DNA from 3 places in the Citrobacter pasteurii genome. Region 1 is predicted to be linked to each of the others. Evidence: predicted binding sites of a transcription regulator. Region 1 holds the regulator's gene; each other region holds the start of a gene.
The links. The regulator CRP, encoded in region 1, controls carbon source genes, mostly activating them, when cyclic AMP is high. The targets are predictions, from matches to a motif close to ATGTGANNNNNNTCACAT.
Positions count from the first base shown of each region.

Region 2: the regulator CRP is predicted to act here: its motif matches at 1,880-1,897, upstream of rbsD (D-ribose pyranase).
Region 3: the regulator CRP is predicted to act here: its motif matches at 2,074-2,091, upstream of I6L54_RS08950 (YfcZ/YiiS family protein).

Region 1 covers NZ_CP077262.1:659,299-662,582, reverse strand. Annotated here, with positions in the region: gene I6L54_RS03170 (phosphoribulokinase) at 1-533, shown strand, start outside; gene I6L54_RS03165 (OsmC family protein) at 632-1,036, opposite strand; gene crp (cAMP-activated global transcriptional regulator CRP) at 1,343-1,975, shown strand; gene I6L54_RS03155 (YccS/YhfK family putative transporter) at 2,027-3,284, shown strand, end outside.
Region 2 covers NZ_CP077262.1:260,621-263,904, reverse strand. Annotated here, with positions in the region: gene kup (low affinity potassium transporter Kup) at 1-1,788, shown strand, start outside; gene rbsD (D-ribose pyranase) at 1,981-2,400, shown strand; gene rbsA (ribose ABC transporter ATP-binding protein RbsA) at 2,408-3,284, shown strand, end outside.
Region 3 covers NZ_CP077262.1:1,852,458-1,855,741, reverse strand. Annotated here, with positions in the region: gene fadJ (fatty acid oxidation complex subunit alpha FadJ) at 1-198, opposite strand, end outside; gene fadI (acetyl-CoA C-acyltransferase FadI) at 198-1,508, opposite strand; gene I6L54_RS08950 (YfcZ/YiiS family protein) at 1,685-1,969, opposite strand; gene fadL (long-chain fatty acid transporter FadL) at 2,341-3,284, shown strand, end outside.

The DNA.
Region 1 (3,284 bases):
CATTTACCCCCTGGCAGCCGCTGCCTGAACCGACGGATGTCCTGTTCTATGAAGGATTGCACGGCGGCGTAGTAACCCCGCAACAAAATGTGGCGCGGCATGTCGATCTGCTGGTTGGCGTGGTGCCGATCGTCAACCTGGAGTGGATCCAGAAGCTGACCCGCGATACCAGCGAGCGTGGACACTCGCGCGAAGCGGTGATGGATTCGGTGGTGCGCTCAATGGACGATTACATCAATTACATCACGCCACAGTTTTCCCGTACGCATATCAACTTCCAGCGCGTACCGACCGTCGACACCTCTAATCCCTTTGCCGCCAAGAGCATTCCGTCACTCGATGAAAGCTTTGTCGTGATTCATTTTCGTAATCTGGAAGGGATCGACTTCCCGTGGCTACTGGCGATGCTGCAGGGCTCATTCATTTCGCATATCAATACGTTGGTCGTACCGGGCGGAAAAATGGGTCTGGCGATGGAATTGATTATGCTGCCGCTGGTCCAGCGCCTGATGGAAGGCAAAAAGATAGAGTGATATGTGGAAAGCGCCCGATGGCGCTTCGCTTATCGGGCCTACGACTCAACATCACCCTGTAGGCCGGATAAGGCAACGCCGCCATCCGGCATCAGCAATTACGCGGCAACCACTTCATAGGAATGGGTGATATTCACCGCCTTTTCCAGCATCAGCGCCACGGAGCAATATTTTTCCGCCGAAAGATCTACCGCACGCGCGACGGAAGCATCTTTCAGGTCGCGACCCGTTACGATGAAATGCAGGTTAATGTGGGTAAACAGACGCGGCGCTTCTTCACGACGCTCAGAGGTGAGCTTCACTTCGCAGTTGGTGACATCCTGACGACCCTTTTGCAGGATCGACACCACATCAATGGCGCTACACCCCCCTGCCGCCATTAACACCATCTCCATCGGACTCGGCGCTTTATCACCAGAGTTACCGTCCATCAAAATTTGGTGGCCTGAGGCGGACTCACCGAGGAAGGTTAGCCCCTCAACCCACTTTACACGCGCTTGCATATTTCGTAACTCCAATGTTTCAATTTTCCTGACAGATTACGCGTACATAACAATTCTCGCAACGGAAGGCGACCTGCGTCATGCTGAAGCGAGACACCAGGAGACACACGGCGAAAGCTATGCTAAAACAGTCAGGATGCTACAGTAATACATTGACGTACTGCATGTATGCAGAGGACATCACATTACAGGCCGTCGCACGTATTGACAGCCCCCTTCCCAGGTAGCGGGAAGCACATTTTTGCAAACCCAGAGACAGGTTGTTTTTTGGCTCTGGAGACAGCTTATAACAGAGGATAACCGCGCATGGTGCTTGGCAAACCGCAAACAGACCCGACTCTCGAATGGTTCTTGTCTCATTGCCATATTCATAAGTACCCATCGAAGAGCACGCTGATTCACCAGGGTGAAAAAGCGGAAACGTTGTATTACATCGTTAAAGGCTCAGTGGCAGTGCTGATCAAAGATGAAGAAGGGAAAGAAATGATCCTCTCTTATCTGAATCAGGGCGATTTTATTGGTGAATTAGGCCTCTTCGAAGAAGGCCAGGAACGTAGCGCCTGGGTACGTGCCAAAACCGCATGTGAAGTCGCTGAAATTTCCTACAAAAAATTTCGCCAATTAATCCAGGTCAACCCAGATATTCTGATGCGTCTGTCTTCTCAGATGGCTCGTCGTCTGCAGGTAACGTCTGAAAAAGTAGGCAACCTTGCCTTCCTCGACGTAACTGGTCGTATCGCCCAGACTCTGCTGAATCTGGCGAAACAGCCTGACGCAATGACTCACCCGGACGGCATGCAGATTAAAATCACCCGTCAGGAAATTGGCCAGATCGTTGGCTGTTCCCGTGAAACCGTTGGTCGTATCCTGAAAATGCTGGAAGATCAGAATCTGATCTCCGCGCATGGTAAGACCATCGTCGTCTACGGCACGCGTTAATCCCATCGACATGGCGTGTTACGTAGTAATGCGCCATTTTTGTTTGCTCCGATGTGGCGAAGACTGATTTATCACCCCGAGATCAACTACGCACTACGACAGACGCTGGTGCTATGTTTACCTGTGGCTGTCGGTCTGATCATCGGTCAGCTTCATCTGGGGCTCTTATTCTCCCTCGTCCCTGCCTGCTGCAATATTGCCGGTCTTGATACCCCGCATAAGCGCTTTTTCAAACGTTTGGTTATAGGCGCGTCGCTGTTTGCCGGCTGCAGCCTGATTATGCAGTTACTGCTGGCACAGACTATACCGCTGCCGCTGATCCTCACCGGCCTGACGCTGATTCTCGGTGTGACCGCCGAGCTAAGCCCGTTACATGCGCGACTTCTGCCCGCCTCGCTGATCGCGGCGATTTTCACACTGAGTCTGGCCGGCAACATGCCCGTCTGGGAGCCACTGCTGATCTATGCGCTGGGGACAGTATGGTACGGCCTGTTCAACTGGTTCTGGTTCTGGATGTGGCGCGAGCAGCCGCTGCGCGAATCGCTCAGTTTGTTGTACCGCGAATTAGCCGATTACTGTGAGGCCAAGTACAGCCTGCTGACCCAGCATGCCGATCCCGAAAAAGCGCTGCCTCCCCTACTGGTACGCCAACAAAAAGCGGTGGATTTGATTACCCAGTGCTATCAGCAAATGCATATGCTGTCGGCACATCGCAACAACGATTATAAGCGCCTGCTACGTGCCTTTCAGGAGGCGCTCGATCTACAGGAACATATTTCCGTTAGCCTCCACCAGCCGGAAGAGGTGCAAAAGCTGGTCGAACGTAGCCACGCCGAACAGGTGATTCGCTGGAATGCGCGCACCGTCGCCGAACGCCTTCGCGTTCTGGCTGATGACATTTTGTATCACCGCTTGCCGACGCGTTTTTCAATGGATAAACAAATTGGCACGCTGGAAAAAATCGCCAACCAGCATCCGGACAATCCGGTAGGACAATTTTGCTACTGGCACTTCAGCCGTATTGCCCGCGTGCTACGCACCCAGCGCCCGCTGTATGCACGGGATTTAATGGCTGACAAGCAGCGTCGGCTGCCGCTGATCCCTGCCCTGAAAAGCTATCTGTCGTTGAAATCCCCGGCGCTGCGTAATGCCGGACGCATCAGCGTCATGTTGAGCATTGCCAGCCTGATGGGCAGCGCCTTACACCTGCCCAAACCCTACTGGATTTTGATGACAATCCTGTTCGTCACGCAAAATGGCTACGGGGCAACCCGGGTGCGTATTTTACACCGCTCGGTGGGCACGCTTG
Region 2 (3,284 bases), 400 kb from region 1:
CCACTTTATACGCTTCGTGAATGTTTGTCCGGGCAGTTTGGTTTTGGCGTTGAACGTGATGCCGTGTTTGGTTTTCTCTCGCTGATTTTCTGGCTGCTGATTCTGGTTGTTTCCGTTAAGTATCTGTCATTTGTTATGCGTGCTGATAACGCCGGGGAAGGCGGGATCCTGACGTTGATGTCGTTAGCCGGGCGTAATACGTCGGCGCGAACGACCTCGATGCTGGTAATTATGGGATTGATTGGCGGCAGCTTTTTCTATGGCGAGGTGGTGATTACGCCAGCGATTTCGGTGATGTCGGCGATTGAAGGTCTGGAGATTATTGCTCCACAACTGGACACCTGGATTGTTCCTCTCTCTATTATCGTACTTACCCTGCTGTTTTTGATTCAAAAACACGGTACCGGCATGGTCGGTAAGCTGTTTGCGCCGATTATGCTGATATGGTTCCTGGTACTTGCCGTGCTGGGTGCTCGCAGCATTATTGCAAATCCGGAAGTGTTGCATGCCCTAAATCCGTATTGGGCTGTGCATTTCTTCCTGGAATTCAAAACGCTGTCCTTTATTGCGCTGGGCGCGGTGGTGCTGTCGATTACCGGTGTTGAAGCGCTGTATGCGGATATGGGCCACTTCGGTAAGTTACCGATTCGCCTGGCATGGTTCTCCGTCGTATTGCCTTCGCTGGTGTTGAATTATTTTGGTCAGGGGGCATTGCTGTTAAAGCATCCCGAAGCGATTAAAAACCCGTTCTTCCTGCTGGCACCGGACTGGGCGCTGATTCCGCTGCTGATCCTTGCCGCTCTGGCAACGGTTATCGCCTCTCAGGCGGTTATCTCCGGCGTATTCTCACTGACGCGCCAGGCTGTGCGTCTGGGTTATTTATCGCCGATGCGGATTATCCATACCTCAGAAATGGAATCGGGTCAGATCTATATTCCTTTCGTAAACTGGATGCTTTATTTCGCCGTGGTTATCGTGATCGTGAGCTTTGAGCACTCCAGTAATCTGGCTGCTGCGTATGGTATTGCGGTAACGGGAACGATGGTACTGACGTCCATTCTGTCGACCACCGTGGCGCGGCAAAACTGGCACTGGAATAAATACTTCGTCTTCCTGATTCTGGTGGCGTTCTTGTGCGTTGATATTCCGTTGTTCTCCGCGAACCTCGATAAACTGATTTCCGGTGGTTGGCTGCCTCTGACGCTGGGTCTGGTGATGTTCACTATTATGACGACCTGGAAAAGCGAACGCTTCCGTCTGCTGCGTCGCATGCATGAGCACGGCAACTCTCTGGAGGCGATGATTGCCTCGCTGGAGAAATCCCCACCGGTACGCGTGCCGGGAACAGCGGTGTATATGTCCCGTGCGTTGAACGTTATCCCGTTTGCGCTGCTGCATAATCTCAAACACAACAAAGTGTTGCATGAACGCGTTATTCTACTGACGCTGCGTACGGAAGATGCGCCCTATGTACACAATGTACGTAGAGTGCAGATTGAGCAATTGTCGCCTACCTTCTGGCGCGTGGTGGCCAGCTACGGTTGGCGTGAAACGCCAAACGTTGAAGAAGTATTCCACCGCTGCGGTCTGGAAGGCTTAAGCTGTCGGATGATGGAAACCTCCTTCTTTATGTCGCACGAGTCGTTGATTGTCGGCAAGCGGCCATGGTATCTGCGCCTGCGCGGCAAGTTGTATCTGCTGCTACAGCGCAATGCGCTGCGCGCGCCGGACCAGTTTGAAATCCCACCGAACCGGGTTATTGAACTCGGTACGCAGGTCGAGATTTAATGTTGTTAACGCCCTCTTTCATCGTGAAAGGGGGCGTTTTGTTTGACCCCTCTCAGTTTTCTTTTCATCTCATGATAATCCTTGCGAAACGTTTCGATGGTGATCACATTTTCGTAACGTCGCGGTGGTTTTCTGTCCACTCTTCGAACTACACTTATCTTCAGCGAAACGTTTCGCTAGTGGGGAAAGAAAATGAAGAAAGGCACGGTACTCAACTCTGAAATTTCATCGGTGATCTCCCGTCTGGGGCATACCGATACGCTGGTGGTGTGTGATGCAGGTTTACCCATCCCGAACAGCACAACGCGTATCGATATGGCATTAACCCAGGGCGTACCTTCTTTTATGCAGGTATTGGATGTGGTTACACGTGAAATGCAGGTCGAGGCGGCCATTCTCGCGTCGGAAATTAAACAACATAATCCGCAACTCCACGAAACGTTGCTCAGTCACATTGAGCAACTGCAACAACACCAGGGAAACACCATAGAAATTCGTTACACCACGCATGAACAATTCAAAAAACAAACCGCAGACAGTCAGGCGGTAATTCGCAGCGGAGAATGTTCTCCGTATGCGAATATCATTCTCTGTGCTGGCGTCACGTTCTGAGGCCATCATGAACGCATTACTGCAACTCAAAGGGATCGATAAAGCGTTCCCGGGCGTAAAAGCGCTATCCGGCGCCGCGCTGAATGTTTACCCAGGCCGCGTAATGGCGCTGGTGGGCGAAAACGGCGCGGGCAAATCCACCATGATGAAGGTGCTGACCGGAATCTACACCCGTGATGCCGGTTCCTTATTGTGGCTGGGTAAAGAGACCACCTTTAACGGCCCGAAATCCTCCCAGGAAGCCGGAATCGGTATCATCCACCAGGAGCTGAACCTGATCCCGCAACTCACTATTGCCGAGAACATTTTTCTCGGTCGCGAGTTTGTGAATCGCTTTGGCAAAATTAACTGGAAAAAGATGTACGCCGAAGCCGATCTGCTGCTCGCCAAACTCAATCTGCGCTTTAAAAGCGACAGGCTGGTCGGTGAGCTGTCGATTGGCGATCAGCAGATGGTCGAAATTGCCAAAGTGCTGAGCTTTGAATCGAAGGTCATCATTATGGATGAACCGACGGATGCCCTCACCGACACCGAAACCGAATCCCTGTTCCGCGTCATCCGCGAACTGAAATCCCAGGGTCGCGGCATTGTCTATATTTCTCACCGCATGAAAGAGATCTTCGAGATTTGCGATGACGTAACCGTCTTTCGCGACGGGCAGTTTATTGCCGAGCGTGAAGTCGCATCGCTTACCGAAGACTCGCTGATTGAAATGATGGTGGGACGTAAGCTGGAAGATCAGTACCCGCGTCTGGAAAAAGCGCCGGGTGATATTCGCCTGAAGGTCGATAATCTGTGCGGCCCTGGCGTAAACGATGTGTCATTCACGCTGCGTAAAGGCGAGATCCTTGGCGTATCGGGGCTGATGGGTGCCGGACGTACCG
Region 3 (3,284 bases), 1.2 Mb from region 1:
GATAAAGTTATCGGGTTTCGCCGAAATAAACACCACGCCGCGCAATGCTTTGTTGTCGCGAATTTGTTTCAGAATGGCCCGAACCTGGGAAGCGAACTCCGCTTTCAGGGTATTCATTTTCTCGCCGGGCACATCAATGGAGACAACGGCGACGTTATCCAGACGCACGTTGAGCGTAAAAGCCGATGTCATTTCCATTATTCTGCCTCCAGAACCATTGCCGCACCCAGACCACCCGCCGCACAGGCTGTCACTAAACCAAACCCACCGCCACGACGGCGTAGTTCATGGAGGGTTTGAGTGATCATGCGTGCACCGGTGGCGGCGAATGGGTGCCCATAGGCAATTGAGCCACCCAGCACGTTAAATTTACTGTCATCGACTTCGCCAGTGGCGTGGGAGCGCCCAAGCACTTCGCGGGCAAAACGCTCGCTGCCCAGCAACTGGAGGTTCGCCAGCGTTTGTGCGGCAAAGGCTTCATGCATATCAATAAGCGTTAAATCCGCCATGGTTAACCCTGCGCGCTCCAGGGCAAGCGGTGTCGACCACGCCGGCCCCAGCAGCATGTCCTGCCAGACATCGATGCCGGTGAAGGCAAAACTACGCAGGTATCCCAGCGGCACCAGCCCCAGTTCTTTCGCGCGCGACTCCGTCATCATAATCACGGCGGCTGCGCCATCCGTCAGCGGGGTGCTGTTGGCCGCGGTAACGGTACCGTGTTTTCTGTCAAATGCCGGACGCAGTTTGGCGTAATCCGCCAGCGTAGAGTTACCACGAATATTGTTATCTTCTGAAAAAGGATCTTTAAAGGGGGGGATGTAGGTCGTCATCACCTCATCTGCCAGTTTTCCTTCAGCCCACGCCTGAGCTGCTCGCTGATGAGAACGGTGCGCCAGCGCATCCTGCTGCTCACGCGTGATGCCATAAGTTTTAGCCATTTGCTCGGCGGTATCTCCCATGCGTAAACCGGTGGAATATTCAGCCACTGCAGGTGGCACAGGCATCAGGTCGCGCAAGCGTAGCCGGGCAAAGAGCTTCAGACGTTGCCCGGTTGTGCGGGCTTTATTGACATCCACCAGTACTCGCGCCAGCTTTTTGCTGACGCCAATAGGCAGAACGGAAGAGGAGTCTGCGCCACCGGCAATCCCAGCTCGAATAGTACCGACCATCAGGCTTTCAGCGACATTCGCCACGGCCTGAAAGCTGGTTGCACAAGCCCGGCTTACGCTGTAAGCATCTGTATGCACATTCATCCCGGTTCCCAGAACGATTTCCCGGGCAATGTTGGGGGCTTCCGGCATTTGCACCACCTGGCCAAAAACCAGCTGTTCAATCACATCAGCAGGTATTTCGCTGCGGGCCAGCAATTCACCAACAACCATTTTTCCCAAATCAACGGCGGGAATGCCATGAAACGCGGTAGCCTGACGAGCAAATGGCGTACGCAATCCGCTCACGATGGCGATACGGTCGCCCTGGCGGGTAACCAGCGGTAAAGCCTGACTCATAACACTCCCCTGTAAAAAATAATAATAAGTGGTCTGACCTGATCACAGTCTTAACCAATTTTTTACATTTAGCCAAGCGGGGAGAAAAGAAAGTGAGAGCTATGACACAGTGAATAGTCACTGACTGTTACGAAAATGCCCTTGCCACCAGGTGGCAAGGGCATGAGCAGAAGGGATTAACGCAGGCCCAGCTGGAAAATCAGCGTTTCAGCTTCACAGGCAAAAACAAAATCGATATCCAGACGCACACCCTCTGACTCTTCAGTGAAAGTCGGGGTGATTTTGCAAGGTTCAGATTCCACGCTACGTGCCTTCTCAGTCAGAGCGGCCAGCGTTTCTTCTGCCTCTGCGCGATTCGCGAACACGCGGCTGTAGGAAGCGGTGCAATCGGAGTTGTCCATGATGGTGCCAACATCCATACAGCAGCAAACCGGGGTTTCATCAGCACTGCATTTACTCATTGTAGATTTCCTCTGTATTCGCACCCGAGGTGCCAGATAAACGATAGGGACATTTTACGCTCCCATTATTCGCCTCTCCAGTCGTTAATTGTGCGAAATGAGATAAGTGACAGAAATCACACTTAAAAATGATCTAAAACAAAAATCGCCCAAACAGGTGAGTGCGTACACCCGCAATTTTGCCAGCTGGATCGCGTTTCTTAGATCAGAATTGAAAATATTTATAAACATACTTGCAACATTCTGGCTGGTCAGACCTATACTCTCGCCACTGGTCTGATTTCTATGTGGTACCTCAGACCCTACACTTCGCGCTCCTGTTACGGCATGTAACATAGTTTGTATAAAAATAAATCTATGAGGTTATGGTCATGAGCCAGAAAACCCTGTTTACAAAGTCTGCTCTCGCAGTCGCAGTGGCAATTATCTCCACACAGGCCTGGTCTGCAGGCTTTCAGTTAAACGAATTTTCTTCCTCTGGCCTTGGCCGGGCATATTCGGGTGAAGGCGCTATTGCAGATGATGCTGGTAACGCCAGTCGTAACCCCGCGTTGATCATGATGTTTGATCGCCCTACTTTCTCTGCGGGTGCGATTTTCGTTGACCCGGATGTCGATATTTCCGGGCGTTCGCGCATTGGTAATGACGCCAGCCAGGATAATATCGCCCCAACCGCCTGGATACCGAACGTGCACTTTGTTGCCCCGATTAACGATCAGTTTGGTTGGGGGGCGTCAGTTACCTCTAATTATGGTCTGGCAACGGAGTTTAACAATAATTATGCAGCCGGCTCGATGGGCGGAAAAACCGATCTGGAAACGCTGAACTTAAACCTGAGCGGCGCCTACCGTCTGAATAATCATTTTAGCTTCGGCCTCGGTTTTAACGCCGTCTATGCCAAAGCGAAGCTTGAGCGTTATGCGGGCGATCTGCCGCAGCAGATCGTTGCAGGCTCTGGTGGCCGGGTTCCTCCCGCACTGGCCGCACAATACCCGGCAGATACGCAGATTGCGCGCCTGAAGGGTGACGAATGGGGCTTCGGCTGGAACGCCGGTATTCTTTATGAAGTGGATAAAGATAACCGTTACGGTTTCACCTACCGTTCGGAAGTAAAAGTTGACTTCGACGGTGATTACCGCAGCAGCCTGCCATCAATGGACCGTATTCCTGCGCAGTTGCGCCCGGTGTTCGCTAGCCTGCCTGCTGGCACTAACGGCAACACAATCGACGGATCACTTGATCTGAATCTGCCAGAAATGTGGGAGTTCTCAGGTTATAACCGCGTTGCACCACAGTGGGCGGTTCACTACAGCAT